2 regions of the Providencia sp. R33 genome follow, and region 1 is predicted to be linked to the other one. Evidence: riboswitches for the same ligand, from Rfam matches in the RefSeq annotation. Region 1 holds a riboswitch; the other holds the start of a gene.

What was found. A riboswitch is a leader RNA that binds a small molecule or an ion and turns the genes downstream of it on or off. The one in region 1 is predicted to bind thiamine pyrophosphate.
Positions count from the first base shown of each region.
Region 2: another riboswitch for thiamine pyrophosphate. It lies ahead of thiB (thiamine ABC transporter substrate binding subunit); the one in region 1 lies ahead of thiC (phosphomethylpyrimidine synthase ThiC).

Region 1 is NZ_CP072453.1:4,133,635-4,149,207, forward strand. It holds gene J6836_RS19365 (thiazole synthase) at 1-509, opposite strand, end outside; gene thiS (sulfur carrier protein ThiS) at 512-712, opposite strand; gene J6836_RS19375 (HesA/MoeB/ThiF family protein) at 700-1,458, opposite strand; gene thiE (thiamine phosphate synthase) at 1,533-2,198, opposite strand; gene thiC (phosphomethylpyrimidine synthase ThiC) at 2,182-4,167, opposite strand; TPP riboswitch at 4,314-4,425, opposite strand; gene J6836_RS19390 (HAD family hydrolase) at 4,653-5,315, opposite strand; gene J6836_RS19395 (ABC transporter ATP-binding protein) at 5,334-6,350, opposite strand; gene J6836_RS19400 (ABC transporter permease) at 6,350-7,174, opposite strand; gene J6836_RS19405 (ABC transporter permease) at 7,164-8,066, opposite strand; gene J6836_RS19410 (alkaline phosphatase family protein) at 8,066-8,881, opposite strand; gene J6836_RS19415 (ABC transporter substrate-binding protein) at 8,914-9,966, opposite strand; gene nudC (NAD(+) diphosphatase) at 10,233-11,015, shown strand; gene hemE (uroporphyrinogen decarboxylase) at 11,117-12,181, shown strand; gene nfi (deoxyribonuclease V) at 12,290-12,961, shown strand; gene J6836_RS19435 (YjaG family protein) at 13,036-13,623, shown strand; gene J6836_RS19440 (HU family DNA-binding protein) at 13,823-14,095, shown strand; gene J6836_RS19445 (DUF1481 domain-containing protein) at 14,185-14,811, shown strand; gene purD (phosphoribosylamine--glycine ligase) at 15,208-15,573, opposite strand, start outside.
Region 2 is NZ_CP072453.1:2,732,803-2,748,375, reverse strand. It holds gene lptD (LPS assembly protein LptD) at 1-2,028, opposite strand, end outside; gene djlA (co-chaperone DjlA) at 2,210-3,025, shown strand; gene rluA (bifunctional tRNA pseudouridine(32) synthase/23S rRNA pseudouridine(746) synthase RluA) at 3,324-3,974, opposite strand; gene rapA (RNA polymerase-associated protein RapA) at 4,189-7,095, opposite strand; gene J6836_RS12870 (DNA polymerase II) at 7,480-9,831, opposite strand; gene thiQ (thiamine ABC transporter ATP-binding protein ThiQ) at 9,894-10,598, opposite strand; gene thiP (thiamine/thiamine pyrophosphate ABC transporter permease ThiP) at 10,591-12,195, opposite strand; gene thiB (thiamine ABC transporter substrate binding subunit) at 12,171-13,175, opposite strand; TPP riboswitch at 13,234-13,331, opposite strand; gene rppH (RNA pyrophosphohydrolase) at 13,445-13,978, shown strand; gene ptsP (phosphoenolpyruvate--protein phosphotransferase) at 13,983-15,573, shown strand, end outside.

The DNA of each region.
Region 1 (15,573 bases):
ATAATTCGCAGCATCTCTTTGGTGGCTAAACCTTTATTGGTACCGATAGGGGCACCTAATGGCATGACCGCTGCGCAGCCAACTTCTTCAAGACGGCGGCATAGCACAGGGTCAGCACTGCAATAAGGTAATACTACAAACCCCTCTTTGACCAGTTGCTCCGCTGCTAACAATGTTTCGATAGGGTCGGGTAATAGATAGCGCATGTCAGGGTGAATTTCGAGTTTGACCCAATGGGTGCCAAGAGCTTCTCGTGCCAGTCGCGCAGCAAAAACAGCTTCTTGGGCATTTTTTGCACCAGATGTATTGGGTAAAAGCTTTACGCCAAGCTCTTGAAGCGGCTGCAAAATACCATCATCTTGCCCGCGCAGGTTAATCCGCTTCATCGCCATGGTAACTAATTGGCTGCCCGAAGCTTGAATAGACTCTTGCATTAACGTGGCATTGGCAAACTTCCCTGTACCCGTAAATAGGCGTGATTGAAAGGTTACATCAGCGATTTTTAACATGGTTAGCCCCCTGCGATAGCTTGAAATAACAAGATATTGTCTTGGTCATTAATGAGATGAGAATCCCACTGACTCTTTGGAATGATGACTTGGTTGATGGCCAGTGCGGTGCCAGTGGTGGAGCGACCTAGCACCTCAAACAACTGATTGACGGTTAGCGGGGCATCAAGCGTCATATTTTGGTCATTAATTAGGATATGCATGCTTCTTCCCGACAAACTGGACATTGCAACGATGGCGTCAATTGCAATGTGTTCCACTGTTGTTGTTTTCCATCGAATAAGCGTAATTTCCCACTTAAGGATGAAGGCAACCCGACAAGTAATTTAAGGGCTTCAAGGGCTTGTAGTGTACCGATAACGCCAACAACAGGCCCCAATACCCCAGCGGTACGGCAGTTACGCTCAGGTTCATCTTGGTCGGGATAAAGGCAGGCATAACACCCTGAACTAAACGGTGGTTCGAGTACCATCAGTTGCCCACCAAAGCCTACCGCGCTACCACTAACGAGGGGGGTGTTGGTTATGACACAGGCGGCATTGACGGCATGGCGCGTTGCCATGTTATCGCAGCAATCAAGCACTAAGTCGGCCTGCTCGGCGAGTGGGATTAACGTTTCAACCTCTAATTTTTGCACAATGGCACGCGTTTTCACGAACGGGTTGAGTTGGCGAAGCCGCTTTGCGGCTAACTGCGCTTTTGATTGCTCAATATCATCTGTATCGTAGAGAACTTGCCTTTGTAAATTAGAGACATGCAAATCATCGTGATCTGCTAACCATAACTCACCAACGCCTGCACCAGCTAAATAGAGGGAGGCAGGAGAGCCTAACCCACCTAAACCGACAATCAGCACTTTGCTATTTTTCAGTCTTTGTTGCCCTTCAGGGCTAACGTCTTCAAGTAATAGCTGGCGGCTGTAACGCATGAATTCTTGGTCACTTAACATGATTAAATTCCTCGAATTATCAGCCGTGTGTCTATTTCACTAAATACACGGCTAATTATTTGATTATGAATTAATTAATAAGCGCGATGACGCTCAATTAAATTCAGTAACGTTTCAGTGGCGGCTCGCCAATCATCGGCTTTGGTGATCGCGCTGACCAGTGCCACACTGCCAACACCCGTTGCTAAAACAGCGGGTACACGGTCAATGGATATTCCACCAATGGCGACAGTTGGGTAATCTGGCGTTGCCTCTACCATTGCTTTAAGGGTTTCTAGCCCTTGGGGAGATGATGGCATCTCTTTGGTTTGCGTGGGAAAAATGTGCCCCATGGCAATGTAAGAGGGGCGCACAGATTTGGCGATGGCTAGCTCATGTTCATCGTGGGTGGAAATACCTAACCGAAGGCCAGCTTGGTGGATTGCTAGCAAGTCAGTGGTTTCCAAATCTTCTTGGCCAAGGTGTACGCCGTAGGCGCCAAACTCAACGGCTAAGCGCCAGTAGTCGTTGATAAATAACCGTGCGTTATGCTTTTTGCCTAATGCGATGGCTTGTTGAATATCATCTCGTACGTCAGCATCCGCTTTGTCTTTGATGCGTAATTGAAGGGTGGAAACACCTGCACTAAGCAGGCGTTCAATCCATTCAACGGAATCGACAACAGGGTAAAGGCCGAGGTATTGCTCGGTCTCTGGAAATGGCGTTGTTGGCGCAATAATAGCGTTAGGCGATTTTTTCATTATCAGCGACCTCTGCATTCACAATTTCTGCGCCATGGTATAGCTCGCTACCGTGGGCGCGGAAGGCTTCAGACATCTGCTCCATACCTGCTTCTTTTTCGTTTGCCTCTTTTTGGGCTGCGTAATCACGCACTTCTTGGGAGATTTTCATCGAGCAGAATTTCGGGCCGCACATTGAGCAGAAATGGGCAATTTTCCCCGAAGCTTGCGGCAAGGTTTCATCGTGGTATTTGCGTGCAGTTTCGGGGTCTAAAGCCAAGTTAAATTGGTCTTCCCAGCGGAATTCGAAACGCGCTTTCGACATGGCATTATCGCGGATTTGTGCGCCGGGGTGGCCTTTCGCAAGGTCAGCTGCGTGCGCCGCAATTTTATAGGTGATAAGCCCTTGTTTAACGTCATCTTTGTTCGGCAAGCCCAAATGCTCTTTTGGTGTGACATAACAGAGCATTGCACAGCCAAACCAGCCGATCATTGCTGCGCCAATACCCGAGGTAAAGTGGTCATAACCCGGTGCAATATCGGTTGTGAGAGGGCCTAAGGTATAGAACGGGGCTTCGTGGCAATGTTCCAATTCTTCCGTCATGTTGCGGCGGATCATCTGCATCGGTACGTGGCCAGGGCCTTCGATCATCACTTGGACGTCATATTCCCACGCAATTTTAGTTAACTCGCCAAGGGTATGAAGCTCGGCAAATTGTGCAGCATCGTTTGCATCTTGGATGGAGCCTGGGCGTAAACCATCGCCTAATGACAAAGAAACGTCGTAAGCGGCACAAATTTCACAGATTTCACGGAAGTTTTCATACAGGAAGTTTTCTTGGTGATGGGATAAGCACCATTTTGCCATGATAGAGCCGCCGCGCGAGACAATACCCGTCAAGCGTTTAGCGGTCATTGGCACGTAACGCAGCAAGACCCCGGCGTGGATAGTAAAGTAGTCAACGCCTTGCTCGGCTTGCTCTAATAACGTATCGCGGAACATTTCCCACGTCAGGTTTTCTGCCACGCCGTTGACTTTTTCAAGGGCTTGGTAGATTGGCACCGTACCGATGGGGACTGGGCTATTACGTAAAATCCATTCACGGGTTTCATGGATGTAACGGCCTGTGGACAAATCCATGACGGTATCTGCACCCCAGCGCGTTGACCAAATCAGTTTTTCCACTTCTTCTTCGATGGATGAAGTGACCGACGAGTTGCCGATATTGGCGTTCACTTTCACCAAGAAGTTACGGCCAATAATCATCGGCTCAGATTCAGGGTGATTGATATTAGCAGGGATGATGGCACGACCTGCGGCGACTTCTTGGCGAACAAACTCAGGGGTAATATTTTCGGGCAAATTAGCCCCAAAGCTTTGTCCCGGGTGTTGTTGCAGCAGAACTTCACCACGAATACGTTCACGACCCATATTCTCGCGGATGGCGATAAATTCCATTTCTGGGGTAATGATGCCTTTGCGAGCGTAGTGAAGTTGGGTGACGCATTTGTTGACTTGTGCTTTTAATGGGTGTGGGCGGTTGTTAAAGCGCAAGTGGTCGAGGCCTGCATCGGCAAGTCGCTGTTGTGTGAAATCAGAGCTTAAGTTTTCTACTTTGGTGGTGTCTGAGCGTTCGTTTATCCATGGAGCGCGAATTTTTTTCAGGCCTTTGTGAACGTTGAGTTCTGATGTTGGGTCGCCGTAAGGGCCAGAAGTGTCGTAGATAGGAACGGGTTCATTGTCTTCAAATTGCGGGTTGTCTTTGTCGCCGCCAATAAGAGTTTGCGAAAGCTGGATTTCTCGCATCGGAACTTGGATATCGTCTCTTGAACCTTGGAGATAAATACGTTCAGAATTGGGAAATGAAACGCCAGAAACTGTGTTGATAAAGTTTTCAGCGGCGTCACGTTGGGCTTTACGTGTGCGAGCAGGTGCAGCTTGTGGGGATAAATCAGCGGTCGGTATAACATTATTTGTAATATTGGACATAGCAATTTCCTGACATTGTCACGGCTGTGATGCAAAACGCACCAAGCGGGTTTATCGAAAGAAAGTTGCTTGTCAGGAGTTCGGAGGAGTAATAAAAAGACGTTGCGTTTAAATTTTCACCAAAAGGAAAATGGCAAAAATTGCGCTGAGTGATTACTCTTGTTCCCTTCGCGGGTATTAACCCGATCAGGTTCCGCGGATCCCGAATTAACGGTCTCAGCCTGATGCTATGCATACTAGGCACTCCGACAAGAGATTTCAGTATAAGCTTTCCTTGTCATTCTTCAAGCGATAAGTGCTTCCTCGTCATTCTTCGCGCGATAGGTGCGTTGGCTGCACTAAGTTACCCTAGTCACATACTTGTGTATGCTCCTAGGGATATCTTAGTTTGCCGCCTTCCTCTAGCACGAATAATTTAGAGGAACCTTTGAAAGGCAAGTTAGTTAAAACCTAAAACCTAAAACCTCAAAAATTAAAAATAAGGTTTATAAATCCCACTGATATTGCGGCCAATTATTTTCATTGGCGGCTTTGAGAAGGCGTGGGTCACCGTTAACGATAAACGTTTCATCGGCGAATTGGCACATTGGGAGATCGTTGGCAGAGTCGGTGTAGAAATATACATACGCATCGGTGATTGGCTGGTGGCGTACCCAATTCATAAGGCGTTTAACCTTACCTTCCTTAAAGGTCGGGATACCCTCAATTTCGGTGGTATAGCAGTCATTTTGCTGTTTAATATCAATGCCCATCGCGACGTCGGCATTGAGTTGATCTGCTATCTTTTTGACAATAAACGAAACGGTCGCGGAGATCACAATAATCGGGATCCCCTTGGCACGGTAGCGGGCGATCGTTTGAATCGCTTCAGGGTAGATCCTCGGTAAAATCACACTTTGCACAAAATCATCCAGCCAGATATCCACTTGTTCCGTTTTGATATCAGCGAGGGTTTGCAGGTTAAACTTCAAGTAAGTTGGCATATCCAACGTTCCTGCATTGTACTGCACCATCATGGCTTTATCGGCTTCCACAAATTGTGGGTCACTGATGATTTGCTTATCCCACAGGTATTGCGTCCACAATACGCTGCTATCCCCTTGAATCAACGTATCATCTAAGTCAAAAATGGCTAATTGGTTTTGCATTATATTCCTATCGTATGATTAGCTAAGTGCACGAATTTCATTTTTATTAAACATTAACTCAAGGCGGGTGCCAGGTTCAAATAAACGTTCAGAGGAGCGATTGAGCAAATCCACCGTCATATCCCCTGCGGGGGTATTAACACTATAACGAATAATATTGCCAAGTAGTTGATGGTCTAAAATCACGGCATCGACAGGGTGTGATATATGGCTACCATACTGGCGACCTGCTTCTTTCACATAAATAGATTCAGGGCGGATGGCGAGGGTGCCTTGTAAATTGACGCCTAACATCGCGTTGGCCTTGTGAGCATCCACCAAATTGTAGTGGCCCATAAAGCGAGCAACAAACTCGGTGGCGGGCTGGGTATAAATATTCTCTGCCGTATCGCTTTGCACGATCTGCCCTTTATTCATCAAAAAGATCCTATCGGACATGATCATCGCTTCGTCTTGGTCATGGGTAACAAAAATAGTCGTGAGTCCAAGCTCTCGCTGAATATGGCGAATTTGCTGGCGCAAATGCTTACGAATACGCGCATCAAGGGCGGATAACGGCTCGTCGAGTAACAAAATTTGTGGCTTCATCACTAGCGCCCTTGCCAGTGCCACGCGTTGGCGCTGCCCACCAGATAGTTGGTGAGGGAATTGTTGCTCTTTTCCTTGTAACTCAACCATTTCGATCACTTCCGCGACAGCTTTGGCTCTTTCGTTGCTATCGATTTTACGCATTTTTAAGCCGAAGGCGATATTGTCTGCGACGGTCATATTGGGGAAAAGTGCATAGCTTTGAAACACCATGCCCACGCCACGTTGTTGGGCAGGCTGATGGGTAATATTTTTACGGTTAATATAAAGCTCACCACTATTCGGTTGCTCAAGTCCTGCAATACAGCGTAATAAAGTCGATTTCCCACACCCACTTGGCCCCAATAAGGTGATAAATTCGCCTTTTTCAATAGTAAATTGAATATCCGCAAAGACCTGATTTGACCCGAAGGATTTCGTTAAATTTTCAGCAATCACATAGCTCATCATTCATCTCCTGAACGATTCAAACGCATTGCCAACCACGTCAGCAATAGCGTAAATAAGAAGTAAGACATCACCAGTGCAGAAGTGAAGTGCCCACTGGTTTGGCGCATATTGAACAAGTAAATTTGCAAGGTCTCATAACGTGTTCCCACTAAAATATTGGCAAACACAAACTCACCCATTAAAAATGAAAATGAAATTAATAATGAAACCAACATACCTTTGCGAATATTTGGCAGTACAATCATCATGAAAGCGTTAAAGGTATTCGCACCCAATAAATGCGCAGCATCCATCAGGTCATGTAAGTTAATCCCTTGAAAACTGTTGGCGAGGGCACGGTACATAAATGGCAATGTGATGGTGAAATAGGTGCCAATTAAGATCCACGGCGTACCCACTAACATAAATGGTTCATCCGCAAAAATTTGCAATAAACCAACGGACGACACCACAGGGGGGATTGCAAAAGGCAGGATAATCAATAAATCCATCAATCCTTTTAGCTTTGGAAAGCGATAAAACACCGCAAATGTCATCGGTAAAATGACCAAGGTACTGATTAACAGCGTACCAAAACAGATAATCAACGAACGGCCAAATGCCATTAAAAACCGTGGGTCTTGCCACAATTGCAGATACCATTTAATGGACAAAGCATCAGGTAACACGGTTGCACCCCAAGAACTGGCAATGGAATACACAAACGTAGCAATAATAGGTAGCGCTAATAAGCTGGCAACACTGACTAGCACTAACTTATGAAACCATAATCCAGCGTTCTTATTGGTTATAGTTGGGCTAATCACATTGTTATTTTGCATGGTAGCTCCGCTTGATTAACCAATGATGGATGCCAGTGATAAACCCTAAGATAGCGATAAGCAGGACGGATAATGCCGCCGCCATATTTGGCTCGAGGAACAAATCACCGGAAACTAAACTGGCAATACGGATGGTCACAAGGTTGTAGTTACCGCTGGTTAACGCATAAGTACTGGCATACGCACCCATCGCATTGGCAATTAAGATAATAAACGTGCCGAGTAAAGCAGGGGAAAGCACCGGAATCGCGACCTTTAACAAATAGGTTAATTTGCTGGCTCCCATGGTTTTTGCCGCATCTTCCCATTCAGGTTTGAGGGCATCAAAGGCTGGGTAAAGCAACAACACACCGAGTGGGATTTGGAAATAAACATACAGCAGCATTAACCCGCTGGCGCTGTAGATATTAAAATCTTCGATAATCCCCCATGCTTTGAGCTGCAAAGTGATTGCGCCATTAAAGCCCAAAATAATGATAAATGCGAAAGCCAACGGAACACCGCTAAAGTTACTTGCCATGGTGGTGAATGAAATCATCATTCGGCGCACCTTGCCTTGCATCTTGTAGATAGAAAAGGCAGTAACACTGGCGATAAACAAACCGATCACGCTACAAATTAATGATAACCATAAGGTGTTTTCGAAGGCTTGTAGGTAAAAATCATTGGTAAACACCTCAAGGTAATTACCGAAGGACCAGGCTTCTTCATAGATAAAGCTGTTGATAAGCACCCAAATCATCGGGGCGATTTGAAATAGGCCAAACAGCACAAAAAAGGGCAGCAATAATAATGCTGCGCGCCAATGAAAACGGGCAAAGGTTTTTTTTAACATGGCCATTTTCCCCAGCTGTGGTTGGGCTTGCTCGTAAGGTGCAGTGAGATCAGCCATCATGCATCTCCTTGTAATAGCGCATCACACACCGATTTATCGAGTGGGTCGATACCCAATAAACGGCAGACCGTGCCACAAATATCGGTTTGCTGAACATCACAAGGCTGATGAGAAAACTTTGAACCGATAACAAATAGCGGAACCAAACACTCTTCAGGGAGTGTGCCGCCATGGCTACGATCATTGTTCATGCCATGGTCGCTAGTGACAAGAATTTGATAGCCTTGCTCAATCCATGTTGGGATGTAATTAGACAAAATAATATCTGCGTGGCGAGCGGCATTGCGGTATTGCGGTGAATCAAACCCAAACTTATGCCCTGTATCATCGATATTCATTGGGTGAATCAACAAGAAGTCAGGGTTAAATTGACTACGCAAATATTCTGCATCCAGCAAGAGATGGTCGTCGGGGTAGCTGTCTGCTTGGTAAAAGCAGCCGTGCTGGATAGTAAGCAGTTCATCGTGCGTAAAACGGTCTCGAGTCGCCACGAAGGGTGCGCGGTTATAGAGCTCGCTCACCCAGTAATAAGCGGCGGCGGCCGTGGTTTTACCCGCAAGACGCGCGAGAGAAAAAATGCTGTCAAAATGGGATAAACGCACAACGTCATTGTTGACGATCCCGCTTTTCACTGGCGGTACACCCGTTAAAATACATTCATACAACGGGCGAGACATGGAAGGGAGCTCGCACTCCAATTGGTAAAGTGTTGCGCTGTCGGCGTTGATGAGTCCATTGAGATAGCCCATGCAATGATGGGCTACTGAATAACTTAAACCGTCTAGGACAACAAGTATGACTTTCTCAGACATCAGACTTTTATTCCTAAATTCAACAAATTCAATTACTGCTGGTGGATCAGAACTTGTTGTTGCCACATTTTTGGTAAATTACGCGATGATTTTTCCCAGCCTTCAGCATCTTTAATTGGCTGAACATTTTTATATTGTGCTTCTGGCAGCAATTTGGCTTTAACGTCATCAGGTAATGTCAGGTATTGGGCGCGGATTGGGCGTGCATAGCCTTCTGCAAGGTTCAATTGGCCTTTATCACTAAAAATAAATTCACGTGCTAACTTGGCCGCATTTGGGTTTTTCGCAAACTTATTGATAATCGTGGTGTAGCCAGAAATTACTGAACCATCGGATGGGATCACAACGGTAAAGCGATCGCGGTTGATCTGATCGCGATAATTCAAGGCATTGAAGTCCCATAAGATCCCAACTTCCACTTCACCTTTTTCGATGTTCGCAACGGTAGGGTCATTGACGGATAGGCGTTTTTGCTTCGCTAACTCAGCAAATAATTCAATGGCAGGTTTAAGGTTATTTTCATTACCACCACGGGCAAATGCAGCAGCTAAAACGGCGTTATTGGCTTGTGCTGCAATCCCAACATCCCCCACGGTGACTTTGTATTTTCCTTTCAGTAAGTCGTCCCAGCTTTTTGGGGAATCTTTGACTAAGTCGTTATTGATCATAAAAGCAATCGAACCGGTATAGGCTAACGCCCAGTGGCCGTCTTTATCTTTTGCCCAATCAGGGATTTGTGACCATGTAGTGGGTTTATAAGGTTGAGTAACCCCTTTTTGCACAGCGACAGGGCCAAATGAAGCACCAACATCGCCGATATCTGCTGTTGCGTTATTTTTTTCGGCAGCAAATTTGGCAATTTCTTGTGCAGAACTCATGTCCGTATCTTGGTGTTTTAAGCCGTATTGCGTGGCTAAATCTTGCCAAGTTCCTTTCCAGTTTGCCCAAGAATCAGGCATCCCAACGCTGTAAACTTGCCCTTCTTTTTTCGCTGCATTGATTAACTCTGTTAAATTAGCATCCGCAGCAAACGTCATACTGGATGCGGTCAGTGATAGTAAAATCGCAGGAACGATAGCTTTCATTGTTTTCTCACTTTTGAGGAACGGTGAACCAGATTGGTTACTGAGCATCCTAATTTTAATAAGTGACAGTGAGTTGACCGTTTTATGACAGTTTTTAGACATTTTAAGGGATGAACTGTCTAAAAAATGTCAAAATTGACAGGGATAGAAAATGAAATAAACGTTTGAATGACATTGTGTCAAAGAAGTGTATTGTGTGATTCGAAACTGATTTTTTTATCGACAACCTTTTTATCAACAACGAAAAGCCAAAAAAGATAGAGAAAATGAATAAATTAACGTTAGTAGGAACAGAAAGTGGCTGGTGGTTCGTCTGTTTCGCTGGTCGCTTGTGGTTACCGAAAGGGGATATTCCACGCGGCAGTGCTAAAGACTATTCATTAGAAGGTAAAAGCGCGACGCCAATCGGTGAATGGCAAGGGGAAATTGTTTGGCTGATAGCTGAAAAAATGCCATCAGATATGGCGTCTCCGCGAGTTGTTGCCGCGCAGGATGAAGGCTTATTTCGCTTAGCTGGGCGCGGCGTGCAATTGGCGGAATTCTATCGCTCCCACCGCTATTGTGGCTATTGTGGTACAGCAATGCGCCATAGTGCGACGGAATGGGCGTGCTTGTGTGACCATTGCCATGAGCGTTACTACCCGCAAATTGCTCCTTGTATTATCGTGGGGATCCGCCGTGATGACCATATTCTCTTGGCACAGCATCGTCGTCATTCTCAAAACCCATTATTTACCGTATTGGCAGGCTTTGTTGAGGTGGGTGAAACATTAGAAGAAGCTGTTATGCGCGAAGTCATGGAAGAGAGTCAGATAAAAGTGAAAAATATTCGCTACGTATCTTCACAGCCATGGCCTTTTCCTCACTCCTTAATGATGGGCTTTCTTGCGGATTACGAGAGCGGTGATATTCAGGTTGACCCGAACGAACTGGTTAGCGCAAATTGGTATCATTACAATGACTTACCACTTATTCCCCCAGGGGATACTATCGCAAGGCGCTTAATTGAGGACACAGTCGCATTGTGCCGTCAAAGTGAGTACGAATAGGACAAATAGCCGTGCGCTGATATTGTTGCCTTTTACATGTTACAATAGCCATCTTTGCTTATAGCCATTTGCGGCGGCCACTAATAATAATGGAGTAAATAATGACTGAGTTAAAAAATGACCGCTATCTACGTGCTCTGCTACGTCAGCCTGTAGATGTGACCCCAGTATGGATGATGCGTCAAGCGGGGCGTTATTTGCCTGAATACAAAGCAACGCGCGCCGAGGCTGGTGATTTTATTGCTCTGTGCAAAAATACTGAGCTTGCGTGCGAAGTGACTCTTCAGCCGTTACGTCGCTTTCCATTAGACGCCGCAATTTTATTCTCTGATATCTTAACTATCCCAGATGCTATGGGGCTTGGTCTGTATTTTGAAACAGGCGAAGGCCCACGTTTTCAAAAGCCTATCACCAGTGCGGCAGATGTGAAAAATATCCCAATTCCCGATCCTGAAATGGAGCTGGGATATGTGATGGATGCGGTTCGCGCCATTCGTAAAGCTCTTGAAGGTAATGTCCCGCTGATTGGTTTCTCAGGAAGCCCGTGGACATTAGCCACTTATATGGTAGAAGGTGGCAGCAGCAAAGCGTTCACTAAAATCAAAAAAATGATGTATGAAGACCCGAATACACTGCATTTATTACTGGATAAACTGGCGGATAGCGTCATTTTATACTTAAATGCGCAAATTCGTGCGGGCGCTCAATCCATCATGATTTTTGATACGTGGGGCGGCGTATTAACCAAACGTGATTATTTACAGTTTTCACTGAATTATATGCATAAGATTATCGATGGATTAATTCGCGAAAATGATGGCCGTCGTGTGCCTGTTACCTTATTCACTAAAGGTGGCGGTCAGTGGTTAGAAGAAATGGCGGCAACAGGTTGTGATGCATTAGGCCTTGATTGGACAACAGAAATTGCCGATGCACGTCGTCGTGTGGGGGATAAAGTTGCGTTGCAAGGCAATATGGATCCGTCTATGTTGTATGCTCCACCTGCACGTATTGAAGACGAAGTGCAAAATATCCTGTCTGGCTTTGGCCACGGCGAAGGGCATGTATTCAACTTAGGTCACGGTATCCATCAGGATGTACCACCTGAGCATGCAGGCGCATTTGTTGATGCGGTTCACCGTTTCTCTCGCCAATATCATCAGTAGTCATCATTTCTTGATGTTCTTGATTTGTGGCGTATTTATAGAATCTTGTAAGTGCGCCATTATCATCTATGATTAAGAATAATTAAGTATCGAAGCATTGGATGCGCTATGGTTTTAGATACTCAACAGTTACGAAAAGAGCAAATTAGCCAAGCCTCAAAAATCATTTTGCAGGATGAGTTCCCATCATTGAAATTAATTGGTGGGGCGGATGTGGGCTTTGAGCAAGACGGTGCTATCACCCGTGCGGTAGTGGCAGTGCTATCTTGGCCACAGCTAGAGCTTGTTGAATATCAAATAGCAAGAATACCGACTCAACTGCCTTATATACCTGGGTTACTTTCATTTCGTGAAGTACCTGGTTTAATGGCCGCATGGGGAAAAATACAGCATAAGCCTGAATTAGTTCTCGTGGATGGACAAGGTATTGCTCACCCAAGGCGTTTTGGTGTGGCTTGCCATTTTGGCTTGCAAGCCAATGTAGCGACGATAGGCGTTGCAAAAAGCCGCTTATGTGGTGACGCGGGCGAATTAGATGAAGCTCCCGAAAGTATTCAGCCATTAATGGCAGGTGAAAATCAACTCGGTTGGGTATTGCGAAGCAAAAAACACTGCAAACCATTATATGTTTCGCCAGGGCATAAAGTCGGTTTTTCGTCTTCCTTAGAGTGGGTTAAACAGTGCCTAAAGGGTTATAGGTTGCCTGAACCAACACGTTTTGCTGACGGAATTGCATCAAATCGAACATTTTTTAAGCGAATGAATGAGAAAATCAGCTAATTATCAGCAAAATATGTGGCATTGACAGATTTTCAGGTAAACTGCGAAGTATTAAGATTGATGAGTCAGAAATTATGTTAAGAAATCCCATTCATTTGAGGTTGGAAAAATTAGAAAGCTGGCAGCATACAACTTTCATGGCAAGTCTATGTGAAAGAATGTACCCCAACTTTCAGATGTTTTGTCAGCAAACTGAATTTGCCGATGCAAAAGTTTATCGTTCCATCCTTGATTTAGTTTGGGAAACTTTGGTCATTAAAGATAGCAAAGCCAATTTCGACAGTCAGTTAGAAAAATTAGAAGAAATTATCCCATCAGCAGATGATTTCGATATGTATGGTGTGTATCCAGCTATTGATGCCTGTATTGCATTGGGTGAAGTTATTCACTCGAAACTGAGTGGTGAAACTCTCGAACATGCGATATTGGTTAGCGAAGCCTCCATTCGTACGGTTGCCATGCTCGAAATGACTCAAGCAGGGCGGGAAATGACAGACGAAGAGCTCAAAGAGATCCCTGCTGTTGAAGAAGAATGGGATATCCAGTGGGACATTTTCCGTTTACTGGCAGCTTGTGAAGAGCGCGACTTAGAGTTAATTAAAGGATTAAAATCTGACCTTCGCGAAGCGGGGGTGAGCAATATAGGTATTACTTTAGGCTAATTTTTACGCTTTCGTTATCGAAAACGTGACTTAGCGCAGTAATGCTGAGTACTAAGACTTCACATTTGCCCCTACTCTGGTCTACATTTAGGGGCGAGAAGAAGTGGCTATCGGGGGCGTGTATCAGGGGCTGTCAATTTGGCATATCCGACGCACTCGATGCTTTGCAAACGATAAACACACTGTGTAAGGATAATTTATGAACAAGACTGAATTAGTTGATGCTATCGCAGAATCAGCAGACCTGACCAAAGTTCAGGCAAAAGCAGCTTTAGAATCTACTCTGAATGCTATTTCTGAAACGCTGAAAAAAGGCGAGCAAGTACAACTGGTCGGTTTCGGTACTTTTAAAGTTAGCCACCGCGCTGCTCGTACTGGTCGTAACCCACAAACTAAAGCAGAAATCCAAATTCCTGCGACAACTGTACCAGCTTTCTCTGCCGGTAAAGCACTGAAAGAAGCTGTAAAATAAGCACATTGTATACTCGAATTATCAGAGGGGGTAAGAAACTACCCCTTTTGCTTATTCAAAAAGGGTTGCTGGTATTGGGAGTTCTCTCAATGCTAAGCGCCTGTTCCTCGAATGCACCAAAGCTTCCAGAGTTTAGTGCAAGCGGTTTTATTGCCGATGATGGCGTCATTCGTATGTGGCGGCTGAACGATGCAAAAAACCAACCTCTTGTGCTGATGGTGGTTTACAGCCCCTATAAAGGTACAGACACTTCCGTTAATTTCTTCGAATACCGTTCTGGTAACCTTTGGCAAATTCGCAGCCAAATCTTGAATCAAAAAGGTGGCGATATCACAGAACAGTTACGCTTCGATAAAAATAATGACATTATTTTTATGCAGCGTGCTCAGGATGGTACTAAGACCCCACTTTCTACGGATGAAATCACACGTTGGCGTTTTGAAGCGCAAAGGGTACTCGAGACCAACACTGCACTTATTGTTGGTGACGTTAAACTTTATCAAGGACGTTGGCAGCAAGGCAAAGTGACGACTTGTGAAGGCGATGTGCGAGAAGTGACTTTCGAACCATATGCTGAAAACTGGTTACAAAGCCGTGCGAAAGTGTGGCACTCCCAATTGAACTTGGCGTGGCTAGAATCCTCTGAGGGGAATCAACTTTTGATGGTGGCGGATACGGATTTTTGCCGCTGGCAACCTAGTAAAGATTCGCTGTAACCTCACTGCTCGTCGTCTTTCAATCCATGGCGTTGTTAGCTGCTCTCAGCTACCCTAGTCACATACTTATGTATGCTCCCAATTTTCGTCATCCTTCGTGCTGTGGCTGTGTTGGCTTCATTCGGCTACTTGGGTCACATACTTATGTATGCTCCCCAAGCTATCCTCATTTTGCCGCCTAGCCACAACGCGAATGATTTAGGAAATTACGGTAAGCTAGAAACAGATTAACTTATTCAATAATGGCCCGTTATGTTCCCCAAACTATCCTCATTTTTCCACCTAGTCATGAATTGAAATCCTTAGAGCCATTGCCTACTAGTAAAAACAAACAACAATAAAAAAGCTGATAAAAGTTTCCTCTTATCAGCTTAGGGAATGGTTTAGTGCTTTGTATTACTTAATACGTGCGATAGCGCGGTAGCCGATATCGTTGCGATAGAAGCTATCATTCCAATGAATGTTTTTAGCGGCTTCATACGCTTTTGTTTGGGCTTTCTCGATATCATCACCCAGTGCCGTTACGCATAATACACGGCCACCGGCGGTAACCACTTCGCCATCTTTCATGCGGGTACCAGCATGAAAAACTTTGCTATCAGTGGCTTCAGTGGTTGGCAATCCAGAAATGACATCGTCATTGCGGTAATCCCCAGGGTAACCACCTGCGGCAATAACAATACCTAAAGCAGGGCGCTCATCCCACAGTGAATCCTTGCCTGCCAGCTCACCATTTGCACCTGCTAAACACAGTGCGACTAA
Region 2 (15,573 bases), 1.4 Mb from region 1:
GCCGCCATTCTCAGCCTCATCTCGACGGAAAGTGGCTTGAATATAATCACGGTCAACAAAGCGGTAGTTCAACTGAACTAAACGGTCAGCATCTAAACGGTACTCTGCAACAGCATTACCCATTGTGACGTTACCCAGGCGACGGTCGTATTGTAACCCACCACGAATACCCCAGTTTTCATCAATACGCCACATGGAATCTGTTGCCCACAGTAAAGAACCTGTGTTGCTCTTATCATCGATAGGGCGGTTTGAGTTCCCTGCACGTGGGCGTTCAAAGTAATAGATTTGCCCCACGGAGAAATTAAAGCGTTCCGCGAGTGCATCATCATAAACGCGAGTAGTTAAACCGGTCGTGAACTGATTTGCAGAGGCGATACGGTCAAGGCCACTGTAAATACGCTCACGGAATAAACCGCTGTAATCTGATTGCAGTAAAGATGAGTCAAAGTTATTGATATTGTCCTGATCTTTATACGGAATATACAAGTATTGAACACGAGGCTCTAATGTTTGCACATAGTCACTGCCTTGGAAAAGGTCGCGCTCGAAAACGACTTTCGCATCGCTCTTAAACATTGGAAGCACACGGCTAACGTTTTTCTCTAGGCTGCTATCTGTATTTGATGTTGGAATATCTTGGTCGTAATGGGTCGCATACAGTTTGATGCTGTTATTCATGTTTGCCCAGCCATTTGATAATGGCAGGTTCACTTCAGGCTCAATGTGTAAACGCGTTGCATCAGGGTTATTTTTACCTACGCTGGTAAAGCGAGCGGCTTGTGCATAGGTATGCACATCAAAAGCACCTAAATTATTTTTATAATAATTGAAGTCAACTTGTGGCTCTGCTTTGTAAGCACGTTTGTTCGGGTTATCCGCAAAAATTTGGAATTGTTTGTGGGTAACTTTCGCATTCCAGTTAGTATCCGAATAGCCTGCGCTAAATTTTTGCGTGGCGTAACCATCGGTTGTACTACCGTATTGGGAGCTAAAATCGGTAAAGTATTGCGGGTCGCTGACTTTGGTGTAGTCAGACGCAAAATTCCAGTGCCCTGCGTAGGTGCCTGAATGGCGCCAGTAGAACAACCAACGGTCATCGCTATCACGAGCGGCACGTTTTTCACGGTCTTTATCTTTGATATAAGCGCGGTCACGGGCGATATAATCAAAGGCGACTGTGCCTGTTCCTGGTGTGATAAGATAACGGAATTCGTTGTTTAACTTCACGCCTCTATGTGTCATAAACTGAGGCGTGATAGTCGCATCATAGTTCGGGGCAATATTCCAATAATAGGGTAAAGAGAATTCTAAACCATCATTATTCGAGTAGCTTCCAGTCGGGATTAAGAAACCTGATCGGCGTTTGTTACCAATCGGTAATTGCATGTATGGGCTATAGAATACGGGAACATCCCCGACCTTAAAGCGCGCATGCCAAATTTCCGCAACTTCTTCTTCTCGGTCGATAATGACTTCAGACCCTGCAACGCTCCAGCTATTATTGCCGGGTAAACAGGTGGTGAATGTCCCGTTTTCCATGATGGAATAGCGGTTTTCGCCACGCATTTTCATTTTCGTTGCGTCACCACGGCCTTGGCGACCGACCATCATGTAGTTACCGTCGTTCACGTCGGTATTTTTATTATCTAAGTTAGACCAAGCAGAAGGGCCTTTTAAGATAATTTGTGGGTCGTCATAGTGAACATTACCTGTTGCAGTCACTTCGCGAACAGGTGGCTGCCCCGCAGTTTCAGTTTGCGTTAGCTTAACTTTATCAGCGGTTAGCGTTTGGTTCCCTTGTTGGATATCGACATTGCCATCATATTCAACAAAATTAGGGTATTCACCACGAACATCTTCAGCCGTAATGTTAATTGGCAGGTTGTTAGGGTCACCTTTTACAATCGGTTTTGTGTAAACAGGGACGCCCAGCATACACTGCTGCGCAAGGTCAGCATGCGCTTGCTGACTATAAATAGCCGCCCATACAAGGGTGGCAACTAGTGTTGGATAGCTTTTTTTCATCATTAAATATGCGGTTCCGTCATCATTGGCACAGCCAGCAAACGCTCAAAGACTAACTTAGCCAACCACTTTGCGCCAGTATAATGTAAGAAACTTTACGCGCGGGTAGTTATGCATAGAGCAGAATGAATAGTATGATAATGCAAAATTGCATTTTGAGCATTGAAGAATTGAGGGATATATGCACTATTGGGGTAAAATTATTGGCGTAATACTCGCAATCGTCTCTGGATTAGGTTTTTGGGGGGCGTTAGCGGGGTTAATTATTGGCCACGGCTTTGATAAAGCATCAATACAACGTAAATTTGCCGGGTCGATGAATAAGCGTGATCGCCAAATTATTTTCTTTGCGAGCACCTTCCAAATTTTAGGGCATTTAACCAAGTCTAAAGGCCGTGTAACCGAGACGGATATTCAGCTCGCATCAAATTTGATGGACAGAATGCAACTGCACGGCGAAACCCGAAAAGCAGCACAACAAGCCTTTCGAGAAGGGAAATCACCTAACTTTCCTTTACGTGATGTTTTAAAACAATTACGTATGGCATGTTATGGTCGATTCGACTTAATTCAGATGTTTCTGGAAATTCAATTGCAGGCCGCTTTTGCCGATGGCTCCCTTCATCCAAACGAAAGAAAAGTGCTGTTTATCATCGCAGAAGAGCTCGGTATTTCTAAAGTTCAGTTCGAGCAATTCTTGGATATGATCCAAAGTGGCCGCCAATTCGGCCAAGGATACTCCCAGCAGCAATCAGGAGGCTATTACCAGCAATCTAATGGCCCAACACTCGAAGATGCCTGTAAAGTCCTTGGTGTGTCTCCTAGCGACGAACCGACTAAGATTAAGCGTGCTTACCGCAAGTTAATGAGTGAGCACCATCCAGACAAATTAGTGGCAAAAGGTTTACCGCCAGAAATGATGGAAATTGCGAAGCAGAAAGCTCAATCAATTCAAGCGGCGTACGACTTAGTTAAAAAGGAGCTTGGCTTCAAATAACTTTCCCCGTCATATTTCGCGCCGCAGCGTTGTTGGCTGCGCTCGCGAACCCTAGTCACATACTTTTGTATGCTCCCTGAGATATCCTCAATTTGCCGTCTACCTATAGCCCGAATTATTTAGGAGAAAGAGGAAAGTGGTGCTTTCCGTCATATTTCGCGCCGCAGGGGTGTTGGCTGTGTTTGCAAACCCTAGTCACGTAGTTATCTACGCTTCTAGGGATTCATTCAGTCGGCGTTTTGCGGTAGCACGAACTATATAGGAGAGGGGGATTGGGCAATCAATCGCTTGAGTAAACCTAAAAGTCGGGCTGGCAGGTAAAATGCATTGGTGTGCCATATTCAGGATGGGTAATGTATAACTCCTGAGCATGTAACTGCAAGCGAGGTGCAAGGGCTTTGGCCTCATCGTGGGCATAGAAACGATCGCCAAGGATAGGGTGACCCAATGCAAGCATATGAACGCGCAATTGATGGGAACGGCCTGTAATTGGTGACAGTTTCACGCGAGTCGCTTGTGCTTCACGCGCCAATACTTGGTACTCTGTTTGTGCCGACTTGCCCGTTTCAAAGCACACTTTTTGCTTTGGTCGGTTTGGCCAATCGCAAATCAGAGGTAAATCAACTAATCCTTCTTCTTTCTCTAAATGGCCCCAAACTCGCGCAATATAGACTTTTTTAGGTTCACGCTCTCTAAATTGGCGTTTGAGTTCACGCTCAGCAGCTTTATGCAGCGCAACGACCATCACACCGCTGGTGGCCATATCAAGGCGGTGAACAGATTCTGCAGCGGGAAAATCGCGCTGAACGCGGCTCATAATGCTGTCATGGTGTTCAGGGGCTTTTCCCGGCACGGAAAGTAAGCCACTGGGTTTATTCACCACAATGATGTGTTCATCTTGGTAGAGCACATGCAGCCAAGGTTCAATGGAGGGATGGTAAGGTTCCATAAAATTACCCGTCATACTTCAAGTTGTAGGGGTGTTGGCTTCATTCATCTGCTCAGGTTACATACTTGTGTATGCTCCCTGAGATAGCTTCATTTGCCGCCTACCTACAACTCGAATTATTTAGGGTAATTCAATTATTACGTAAGTAAATCGAGTTGTAGATTTTAAATTAATTATCGAACCATCAAGTGTTCTATGGTTCGATTGTTATGGCTTACTGATGCGTTACAACGACTAAGCGGATGGCATCGAGGCGCCATGTGGCTTGGTCAATATTGGTCATCAGTTGTTGGCGCTCTTCCTCGATAATATCCAACTCTTCATCACGGATATTTGGGTTGACCGCTTTTAGCGCTTCTAAGCGTGAAAGCTCTAAAGTTAACGCTTTATCAGCGGCATCTTTTGCGCTCTCAATTAGTAATTTCGCTTCTTTTTCCACCATCGGTTCAGACAAACGCAGAACGGAATGCACTTCGTTTTGTACTGCATTCACCAGTTTGCTCGCCATATGGCGGTTAATCGCATTTAATTGGCGGTTAAAGCTTTCAAACTCAACTTGAGAAGATAAGTTATTGCCTTTTAAATCAATTAATAAACGTACTGGTGTAGCGGGTAAGAAACGGCTAATTTGCAAGTTTTTTGGTGCTTGTGCTTCAACTACATAAATTAACTCAGTTAGTAACGTGCCGACAGGTAATGCTTTGTTTTTCAATAAAGAAACTGCGCAGCTGCCTGTATCCCCCGATAACACTAAATCTAAGCCATTTCGGATGATAGGGTGTTCCCAGCTGATAAATTGTGTATCTTCACGGGAAAGCGCTTGCTCTCTATCAAACGTGATGGTGCAACCATCTTGTGGAAGACCTGGGAAATCAGGGACTAACATATGGTCGGATGGCGTTAAGATGATTAGGTTATCGCTCTTATCTTCTTGATTAATACCAACAATATCAAACAAGTTTAGCGCGAAGTTAACCAGCTCAGTGTCGTTATCGCCTTCACCAATTTCTTCTGCTAGCTGGTTACCTGCATCTCCGCCGTTTGAATGCATTTCCAGCAAGCGGTCACGGCCTTGTTCTAATTGCAGTTTTAAGCTGTCGTGTTCGTCACGGCACGTTTTGATAAACTCATCAAACCCTTCAGTGACAGTCGGTTCAGCCATAAATTGCAGCAACGGTTGGTAGTATTTATCGTAAATAGCGCGACCTGTCGGGCAGGTGTGCTCAAAGGCATCTAAGCCTTCGTGATACCAGCGGATCAGCACGGCTTGAGCGGTGTTTTCTAAGAAAGGCACATGAATGCTGATATCACGGCTTTGGCCAATACGGTCTAAACGGCCAATACGTTGTTCTAGTAAGTCAGGGTTAAACGGTAGGTCAAACATGACTAACTGGTTTGCGAACTGGAAGTTACGGCCTTCTGAACCAATTTCAGAACACAGTAAGACCTGTGCGCCTTCTTCTTGAGAAGCAAAATAAGCCGCAGCACGGTCGCGCTCTAACAAGGATAACCCTTCGTGGAAGACGGCTGCACGAATCGCTTCGCGTTCACGTAAAACTTGCTCTAATTGCAGTGCAGTCGCCGCTTTTGCACAGATAACAAGGACCTTTTCATTACGATTCGCGGTTAAAAAGCCCATCAACCATTCAACGCGAGGGTCGAAGTTCCACCACGTCGCATTTTCACCTTCAAACTCTTGGTAAATTTGCTCAGGGTAGAGCATTTCTTTGGCGCGAGTTTCGGTGTCTTTTTTGGTGCCCATAATACCTGCGACTTTAATTGCGGTCTGGTATTGGGTCGGTAATGGCATTTTTAACGAATGCAGCTCACGACGCGGGAAGCCTTTAACACCATTACGGGTGTTTCTGAATAACAGGCGGCTTGTCCCGTGTCTGTCCATCAGCATGTTAATTAGTTCTTGACGTGCCGCAGTGCCATCTTCTGTTTCGAGATTAGCGGCTTTTAGTAATGGCTCAATATCTTGCTCTTTGATTAAATCATTGAGTAAGTTTTGTTGGTCATTAGTCAGTTTATCGCCAGATAATAATAATGAAACAGCATCGGCAACTGGGCGGTAGTTATCTTGCTCAGCAACAAATTCCGCATATTCATGGAAACGGCTTGGGTCAAGAAGGCGTAAACGTGCGAAGTGGCTTTCTTGGCCAAGTTGTTCAGGCGTTGCAGTTAACAGAAGGACTGAAGGAATATTTTCTGCCAACGTTTCAATTACTTGATATTCGCGGCTTGGCGCTGCTTCACTCCATTGCAAATGGTGTGCTTCATCGACAACCATCATATCCCAGCCAGCTTCAACCAGTTGATCAAAACGTTGCTTGTTGCGGCGCACAAAATCCAGTGAGCACAGGACTAATTGTTCAGTTTCAAATGGGTTATCACTGTCGTGTTGCGCTTCGCTATAGCGGCTATCATCAAACAGCGAGAAACGCAGGTTAAAACGACGGAGCATTTCTACCAGCCATTGATGCTGTAAGCTGTCAGGAACAATGATAAGAACACGCTCAGCACGGCCAGCAATAAGTTGCTGGTGGATGATCATCCCAGCTTCAATGGTTTTCCCTAAACCCACTTCATCTGCGAGTAAAACGCGTGGATGGTGGCGTTTGCCTACTTCGTTGGCGATGTGTAACTGGTGTGGAATTAAACTGGCGCGTATGCCACGCAGGCCAGTTGCTTGGTGCTTAACTTGCTCGCTTTGAAATTTACGTGCGCGAAAACGCAGTGCGAAGCGATCCATACGGTCAATTTGCCCTGCAAATAAACGGTCTTGCGGTTTATTAAAGGTCAATTTGCTATCGAGAAACACTTCTCTGAGGCTTACATCAGTTTCTTGCGTGTCTAAGCGCGTACCAATGTAAGTTAATAATCCTTTATCTTCTTCAATGCTTTCAACTTGAAGTTGCCAGCCATCGTGGCTGGTGATGGTATCACCTTCATTAAACATCACTCGGGTAATGGGCGCATCACTGCGTGAGTAAAGGCGGTTTTCGCCACTTGCAGGGAAAAGTAACGTTACCATGCGGGTATCGATAGCCACAACGGCGCCTAATCCAAGTTCGCTTTCTGTATCGCTGATCCAGCGTTGACCAAGAGTAAATGGCATAGATTTAACTTAATTCCATAAATTTGTGAGTTATTCTTAGATTTTTTAAGACAATTTTTATCAGAGTCTTCGCCCAGTGTTGGTGCAACTAATCATCTGTTGCACAAGGAAGAATTCGATTTTTAGTAAAAATAGTCATTACCTGATGATTAATTATACACATTAATAAATTCAAATTGCAGTGGCTCACAGTCATTGCTTTAACTTCTTAGCGAAAAACGCGTTAAAGATAAGGTAAGGAGTGCTGCTTGAATTATAACGAGTATTGCTGATTATCGCGCATTATTTGTGCAGTCGAGCTGTGCGGATATCAAAGGGGCGTTATATTAATTCAACCGCGGCTTATCGTCACCTGTTAAAAAAGCATCAGTGGAATAATAAATTTTAAAATAACAGGGTAATTTGGCCTGTTAATAGGGTATCAAAGTCATCCTCTAAGAAAGGTAAGATAGCATCGGCTATGGGTTTGATTTGCTTGCTAATATAGTGTTCATAATCCGGCCTTGCTGTTACGATTTCGAGCGGTTCAGGCCCTGCCAGTGTGATGATATAGCTTATCCAGCCCCCATTTTGGTACTGTAATGGGCGCTGTAATTTTACATTATAGTCATCTGCGGCACGTGCTGCGCGAACGTGTGGTGGCACATTTCGTTGGTAATCAGTGAGTTTTCGGCGTAAGCGTTTACGGTAAATTAAGCGGTCATCAAATTTACCCGCCCGAATATTTTGGATATATTCACGAATATATTCACGATACGATTGGCGATGAAAAATTCGAGTGTAGAGCTCTTTTTGAAAAATTTGTGCGAGTGGAGTCCAATCTGATCGGATCGTTTCTAGCCCTTTGAATATCATTTTATCTTGGCTTAAACCCGCATAACGTTTTTTACTGCCCATTTCAGCGCCACGCACGGTTGGCATAAGAAAACGGCGATAATGTGTTTCGTACTCAAGTTCAAGCACACCTTCGAGCTGCCACTCATCCTTTAAATGTTGTTTCCACCAATCATTAACGTAATCACGAAGGGCATAGCCAATTTTTTGTGCTTGCTCTTCAGTGTGTTGGTCACGTAGCCAAACAAATGTGGAGTCTGTATCCCCATAAATGACTTGGTAACCTTGGGATTCAATCAATCGCTTGGTTGTACGCATGATTTCATGGCCGCGCATTGTAATTGAAGCAGTTAAGCGTGGGTCAAAGAAACGGCAACCTTCAGCGCCAAGCACGCCTGCAAAGGCATTCATAATAATTTTTAAGGCTTGAGAAAGCGGAGCATTGTGTTCTTTTTTGGCTTTATCGCGCGCTTGCCAAATATGGCTAACAATATCGGGTAAACAATGGGTTGTACGTGAAAACCATGCTTGGCGAAAACCTTGCACAGAATGTTGTGGTTCAGGGTGAGCAAGCCCTTCAATCATGCCTGCGGGGTCAATTAAAAAGGTACGAATAATTGAGGGGTACAGGCTTTTGTAGTCTAGCACTAACACGGAGTCATACAATCCAGGTTGAGAGTCCATTACGAACCCACCAGGATTCAACTGCATTTTGTGCTCGGTTATATTCGGTGCGACAAAACCAATACGATGTAACCGTGGAATATAAAGGTGGGAAAATGCCGCAACGGAGCCCCCCATTTTATCTGGCACTAAGCCTGTCACTGACGAACGTTCTTGCAAGAACGCCATGAGATCGGTTTTTTCGAATATACGGTGGACTAAAACGCAGTCTTGAATGTTGTAGTGTGCCAAAGCGGGTTTATCGTGAGCAAAGCGGCGGTTAATTTCGTCCATTCGGTCGTAGGGCGTATCAATCGCCTTACCTTCCCCGAGAAGCTCTTGTGCGACAAATTCCAAACTAAACGAAGCAAAATGCCATGTTGCATTTTTGAGCGCATCTATGCCATCGATAATAAGCCGACCTTGGGCTGAAGCGAAGAAAACGCCTTGTTTGAAGCCGTGCTCCCGCCACTCAAGTTTTGTCCCTTGCCGCCCAAATAACAGCGGAATGCCATAGCGTTCTGCGTGTTTTTGCAAAACCTGTAAGTCGAACTGGATTAAGTTCCAACCGATTATGGCATCAGGATCGTACTGCTGCAGCCATTCATTGAGCTTATCAAGCAATTGAGGCCGGCTATTTACATACACAAGGCGATGATCCGAATTTAATGCAGGGCCTTGCTCTGGGCCTAACATAAACACCACGTTGTCACCACAACCAGATAGCCCGATGGAATATAGCTCACCATGTTGGCTGGTTTCGATATCAAGAGATACCGCTTTAATTTTTGGGCGATAACCTTCACAAGGCTTGAGCTGGTATTCACTGCGCGAATTACGGGAAAACCACACGGGCGCTGTAATAAAGCGCTCCATTAAATAGCGTTCGCAAGGACGAATATCGGTTTCAAACAGCTCAACACCTAATTCTTTACAGCTTTTTTCAATATTCTGTAATTGACGGTATTGGTGGCAATAGATGGCGTAGACTTTTTCCCTTTGAAAGTCAGAGAGTTCAAGTAATCGGTAGCTGACATTTGGTTGTTCATCTAAAAGATGCTGAACAATTGGTAGCTTTGAAGCCGATAAAAAGCCAATTGCTTTTTGATTGGGAATAGTAATTTTTTGCGGGAGCGTGTCTGTGAGAAGCCAATACGTGACCTCAACACCGTGGCGGGTGTCTTTCCAATGTCGGCTTAAGATAAAGCCTTGTTGTACAGGGGGCATTGGTTGAGGCATTGGGCAACTCGGTTCGCTAAGTTACCCAATAATATACGACAATAGTGTGAATTTATACAGTATTAATTGGTGTCGGTGACACGAAGAAGTGCAGAAGCTGCACTTTGCCCTTGCAATAAAGCTTGTGTGTCGCCGTCATAGGCAATTACCCCATCAGTGATGACTAACGTTCTTGGGGCAATTTGCAGGGCGTCATCCACATTATGGGACACCATTAACAGTGTGATGGATTTTTCTGCACAAACCGTTTTTAACAACATAAGCATTTCATGGCGCAGGGCAGGGTCGAGGGCTGAGAACGGCTCATCAAGCAATAAAATCGGTTGATTGCGAACCAAACACCGTGCAAGAGCTGCACGTTGGCGTTGTCCCCCTGAAAGCTGTGCAGGCAAGCGGTCTAAGCATTCAGTTAAACTGACATGAGCTGCAATTTGCTCGACGACCTGCATTTGCGCCGAGCCTAATCGCAGGCTTGGCTGTAAACCGAGACCGATATTTTGCCGTATCGTTAAGTGTGCGAATAAATTGTTTTCTTGAAATAGCATGGAAACAGGACGTTGCGCTGGCGGGGTAAAGGTATGATCTTGCCCGTTAAGTTCTATTGTGCCTGTTTTGGGAAATTGAAAGCCGCTAATTAGGCTCAGTAACGTACTTTTCCCTGCACCGCTTGGCCCCATAATCGCGACACATTCCCCTGATTTTACTGAAAAATCAAATGACATCGTTAAGTTATCATATTGGTAGTCTAAATTTGTCAGCTTAATCATGGTGTTTTCCTGAGATGCGTTCGAGCAGGCTAAATAAACAAAAACACAGTAATAGCAGCAGCATTGCGGTTACCGCACCATCATTGGTGCGATACGCCCCAATTTGCTGGTACAAATAATAGGGAAGCGTACGGAAATTTTCATTACCAAACAGCGCCACGATGCCAAAATCCCCCACCGAAATTACACAAGCAAATGCGAGAGCTTGGGCAATAGGTTTACGTAGTGCTTTTAGCTCAATAATTTTAAAACGGTTAAACCCTGTGATCGCTAAGGATTGACATAAAGGGTTATATCGCTCTGCGGTGTCCCTCATCGGGTTTTCGAGGACTTTTAAGGCATAGGGGATAGCCAACAGAGCATTGGTCATAATCACCAAGGGGTAGGGGGATTCAGGGAGCCCAATGGTTTCATTGAAAAAGATAAAAAAACCTGTAGCAAGGACGATACCAGGCATAGCTAAAATAATTAAGCCGCTTAACTCAATCGCTTGTCCTAGTCGCACAGCTTGGCGTAAACGCAGTTCACGGCTACTCCAGAGCAGCATCAAGGTGAGAGTGACACAGACCACACCTGCGCAAAGCGCAATAAATAGGGATGTTCTTGTGGCTTGCCATAATGCAGGTTGCTGTAATACCGATAATAGTTGGCCGTTTAAACCATCGAAAACCACCGCAAGCAGGGGGGGAAGCAGCAATAACATCGCCGCGGCAATTAATAGGCAATCACGAATACGACGAAATAGGTTATCTGCGGGGTCTACCCATTGTGTTTGATGGCTAAAACCGACTGAAAATAAATTATTGATTTTTTGACAGACAAACATTAATCCAATGCAGAAAAATAATTGGATGAGCGCCAAAATGGTAGCTCTACCAAGGTCAAAATCATAATTAAGCGCTTGATAAATTGCGAGTTCAATCGTTGTTGCCGCAGGGCCACCACCTAAAGCGAGTACGGTGGCAAAACTGGCAAAGCACAGCATAAAGATCAGTGCTGCGGTAGGGAGGATTTGCCTACGCAAATAAGGCCATTCTAAAATTCTAAACTGTTGCCACTCATTAAACCCTAATTGTGCTGACATTTGCCGCTGTTCAATGGCGATATTTTCTAAGGATTGTAGCAACATCCTTGTGGCGAGTGGCATATTAAAGAAAATATGTGCAAGTAAAATTCCTTTTAAGCCGTAGGGAGAAAAACGGTATTCCACGCCTATCCAGTGACAGATTTTTGCCAACCAACCTGTTTGCCCGTATACCGATAAAATACCAAAAACAGCGACTAAAACGGGGAGAACAAGCGTCATCGCACAGAGGCGTATAAATAGTGTACGTCCCCAAAAGCGACGGCGGTAAAGTGCTCTTGCAAGGAAAATGGCAGGAAGCACGGAAAAAATAGCGGATAAAAATGCCTGCCAAAAGGTAAAGCCAATGACATGCCATAGATAACTGTCGCTGATGATGTCATCAATGGCGATTTCAGGCGCAAAAAACCAGAGCGCTCCAAAACTGAGAAGCGCTATCGTAATTAATAAACCGGAAGCGAGAGCTCCCGGTAATAAAGAGAGATTAATTAACGACTGACGGCGGTTTGCCATAAACGCGTCCAGTTTTGACGTTCTTTAGCCACTTCTTGTGAACTAAATTGTAAGGCTTTTTCTGGCAGAGGTAGTTGGTTATAAACCTCTGGCAGAGGGATATCAATCACCGGATACATCCAGTTAGTGGTCGGTAATGTATTTTGGAATCCAGGTGTTAAAACGAATTGTAAAAATTGCTTAGCGAGTTCAGGTTGTGGGCTGTTTTTCAACCTTGCGGCGACTTCCACTTGCATGTAATGGCCTTCATCAAACAAGGCAGCGGCGTAGTTATCTTTTTTGTCGTTGAGCATCTGGTAGCCCGGCGATGAGGTATAGCTCAGAACGAAATCTCCTTCACCTTTTAAGAATAAGCCGTATGCTTCGCTCCAACCTTTGGTGACCGTTAAGGTTTTTCCTGCCATTTTTTTCCACGCATCTGCGGATTTATCACCATATAGTTTTTCAATCCATAACATCAGGCCAAGTCCTGGTGTGCTGGTGCGTGGGTCTTGGTAGATGATTTTCCAGTTATTTTCGCTATTTAATAGCGCATCCATACTTGTGGGTGGTTGTTGGATTTTATTTTTGTCATAAATGAAAGCAAAATAGCCATAGTCATAAGGAATGAAAATAGAACTATCCCATGTAATAGGTAATTTTAAGGCTGTCGTGTCAATTTCAGCAGGGGCAAAGAGGTCTGTTTTCTCTGCGGAATCTAACAGGTTGTTATCTAAGCCCAAAATGACGTCAGCTTTACTTTTTTTGCCTTCCATTCTTAAACGGTTTAACAGCGCAACGCCATCCCCTAAGGCAACAATTTTTAATTCGCAATCACACTGAGCTTCAAAATTTTTTTTAATTTGCGGACCTGGTCCCCACTCTGCGGCAAAGGAGTCATAGGTATAGACAGTTAGGGTCGGTTTTTCTGCCCATGCGAATTGACTTAAACTGAGTGCACTAAGGGTAAAAATCGATGCTATAATTTTGTTTTTAAACATGCTTTTTCCTGCGCTAAAAGAGAGTGACACAGGATTTGAGAGTGAACCGATGCAGGTTTGCAGGCGGTGGCTCAAATCCCTACGCCGGTATTAACCGGATCAGGTTCTACGGGTTATTTCTCAGCCACAATAATTTTGGCACCCCGTTGAGACGCTTACTATTGTAGAGACTTCGGACATATCTGCAAACTGTATTGATATAGGTTTACCAGTTAGGGTATGTGTGAAACAATTAGGTATCTTTCAAATTTGGTTATTGGGGTAGTCGAGTGATTGATGATGATGGCTACCGCCCGAATGTAGGAATTGTAATTTGTAATCGGCAAGGGCATGTTTTATGGGCTCGCCGCTATGGTCAGCACTCATGGCAATTTCCTCAAGGGGGCATCAACCCAGGGGAATCACCTGAGCAAGCGATGTATCGTGAGTTATACGAAGAAGTTGGGCTACAGCGTAAGGATGTCAGGTTATTGGCATCTACCCGTAATTGGTTACGTTACAAATTACCCAAGCGTTTGGTGCGTTGGGATACAAAACCGGTTTGTATTGGGCAGAAACAGCGTTGGTTTTTACTCCAACTGCAATGTAATGATGCTGATATAAACGTGCAGCGCAGTAAATCGCCAGAATTTGATGGCTGGCGATGGGTCAGTTATTGGTATCCTGTTAGGCAAGTGGTTTCTTTTAAACGGGAAGTCTATCGCCGTGTAATGAAAGAATTTGCTCCAGTTGTTATGCCTTTACAGGAACAAAAATTACCACAACGACCTGTTTTTAATAACCGTAGGCGTGGAGCAAAGTAAGCCTATGTTGATGCGTCTACGTGAAATTGTCGAAAAAGTTGCGATGGCGACAAGTTTGACTGATGCGCTCGACGTGTTGGTGGATGAAACCTGCAAAGCAATGCGAACTGATGTGTGTTCGATTTACTTAGCTGATCATCCTCGCCAATGCTATTACTTAATGGCAACCCGCGGGTTAAAAAAACCTAGCGGGATTGCTATTCGTCTTGGCTTTGATGAAGGTGTTGTTGGCGCGGTAGGGCGCCAATCTGAAATGCTAAACCTCGCTGATGCCCGTGAACACCCTCAATACAAATACCTTCCTCAATTAAAAGAAGAGCAGCTTAAAGCCTTTCTTGGTGTTCCCATTGTTTATCGGCGCCAATTATTAGGTGTGCTTGTTGTTCAGCAGCGTGAAAAACGCCTGTTTAATGAGACAGAAGAATCTTTTATGGTGACACTGTCGATGCAACTCGCTGTGATTTTATCGCAAGCACAAGCCAAAGGGATTTTTGGGCAATATCGGCAAAATAGAATTAAAGCTATCCCTGTTTCTCAGGGAATTTCAATGGCCTATGGTTGGCAAGATAACTCGCAACCTTCTTTTGATAGCATCAGCCAAACCAGTGCCATTGATATCGATAGTGAAAAGCAACGTTTAATTACCGCCTTAGAAAGTGCGACAGCAGAATGCCGGCGGATCAGTAAACGTTTTATGGCGAGTTCTGCGAAAGAAAGCGCCGCAATCTTTGATCTTTATAATCACCTGCTTAGCGATCCTCAACTTAAAAAACATTTATTTGCTGCCATTGATGATGGTGCTGCCGCTGAATGGGCGGTGAAAACGGTTATTGAAAACTATGTTGAGCAGTTCTCTCGCCTACGTGACCTCTATTTAAGAGAGCGGGGCACAGATCTTAAAGCGTTAGGTCAACGTCTATTATTTCATCTTGATGACTCGTTAACGGCGAATGAACAGTGGCCCGATCGCTTTATTTTAGTGGCTGATGAACTCAGTGCCAGTGTGCTTGCTGAGCTGCCTATGGAGCAACTCGCAGGCGTCATTGTACGTGATGGTGCAACACATTCTCATTCGGCAATATTAATCCGAGCAATGGGCATTCCTGCCATTATGGGGGCGGACATTGAACCGTCTTTACTGCATAACCGACATTTGATTTTAGATGGTTATCGCGGTGAAGTATTTATCGAGCCTGAAAACCTAATTATTCAAGAATATCAGCAGATAATTGAAGAAGAAAACGTTATTAGTCGTTTGGCTGAAGGAACCTTAGATCAAGATGCGACCTTAATAGGTGGTGAGCAGATACAAATCCACCTAAATGCAGGGCTGAGCCCGCGTTACGAACAGCAAATTAACACTGGGGTTGATGGTGTTGGGTTATATCGCACTGAACTGCCGTTTATGCTACATAATGGTTTTCCTTCGGAAGATGAACAAAAACAGTTATATAAAGAAGTTTTACAGTTATTTCCAACAAAGCCCGTGGTGTTACGTACTCTTGATATTGGGGCAGATAAACAGCTTCCCTATATGCCTATTAGCGAAGAAAACCCAAGCCTAGGCTGGCGAGGGATCCGCATTATGCTTGATC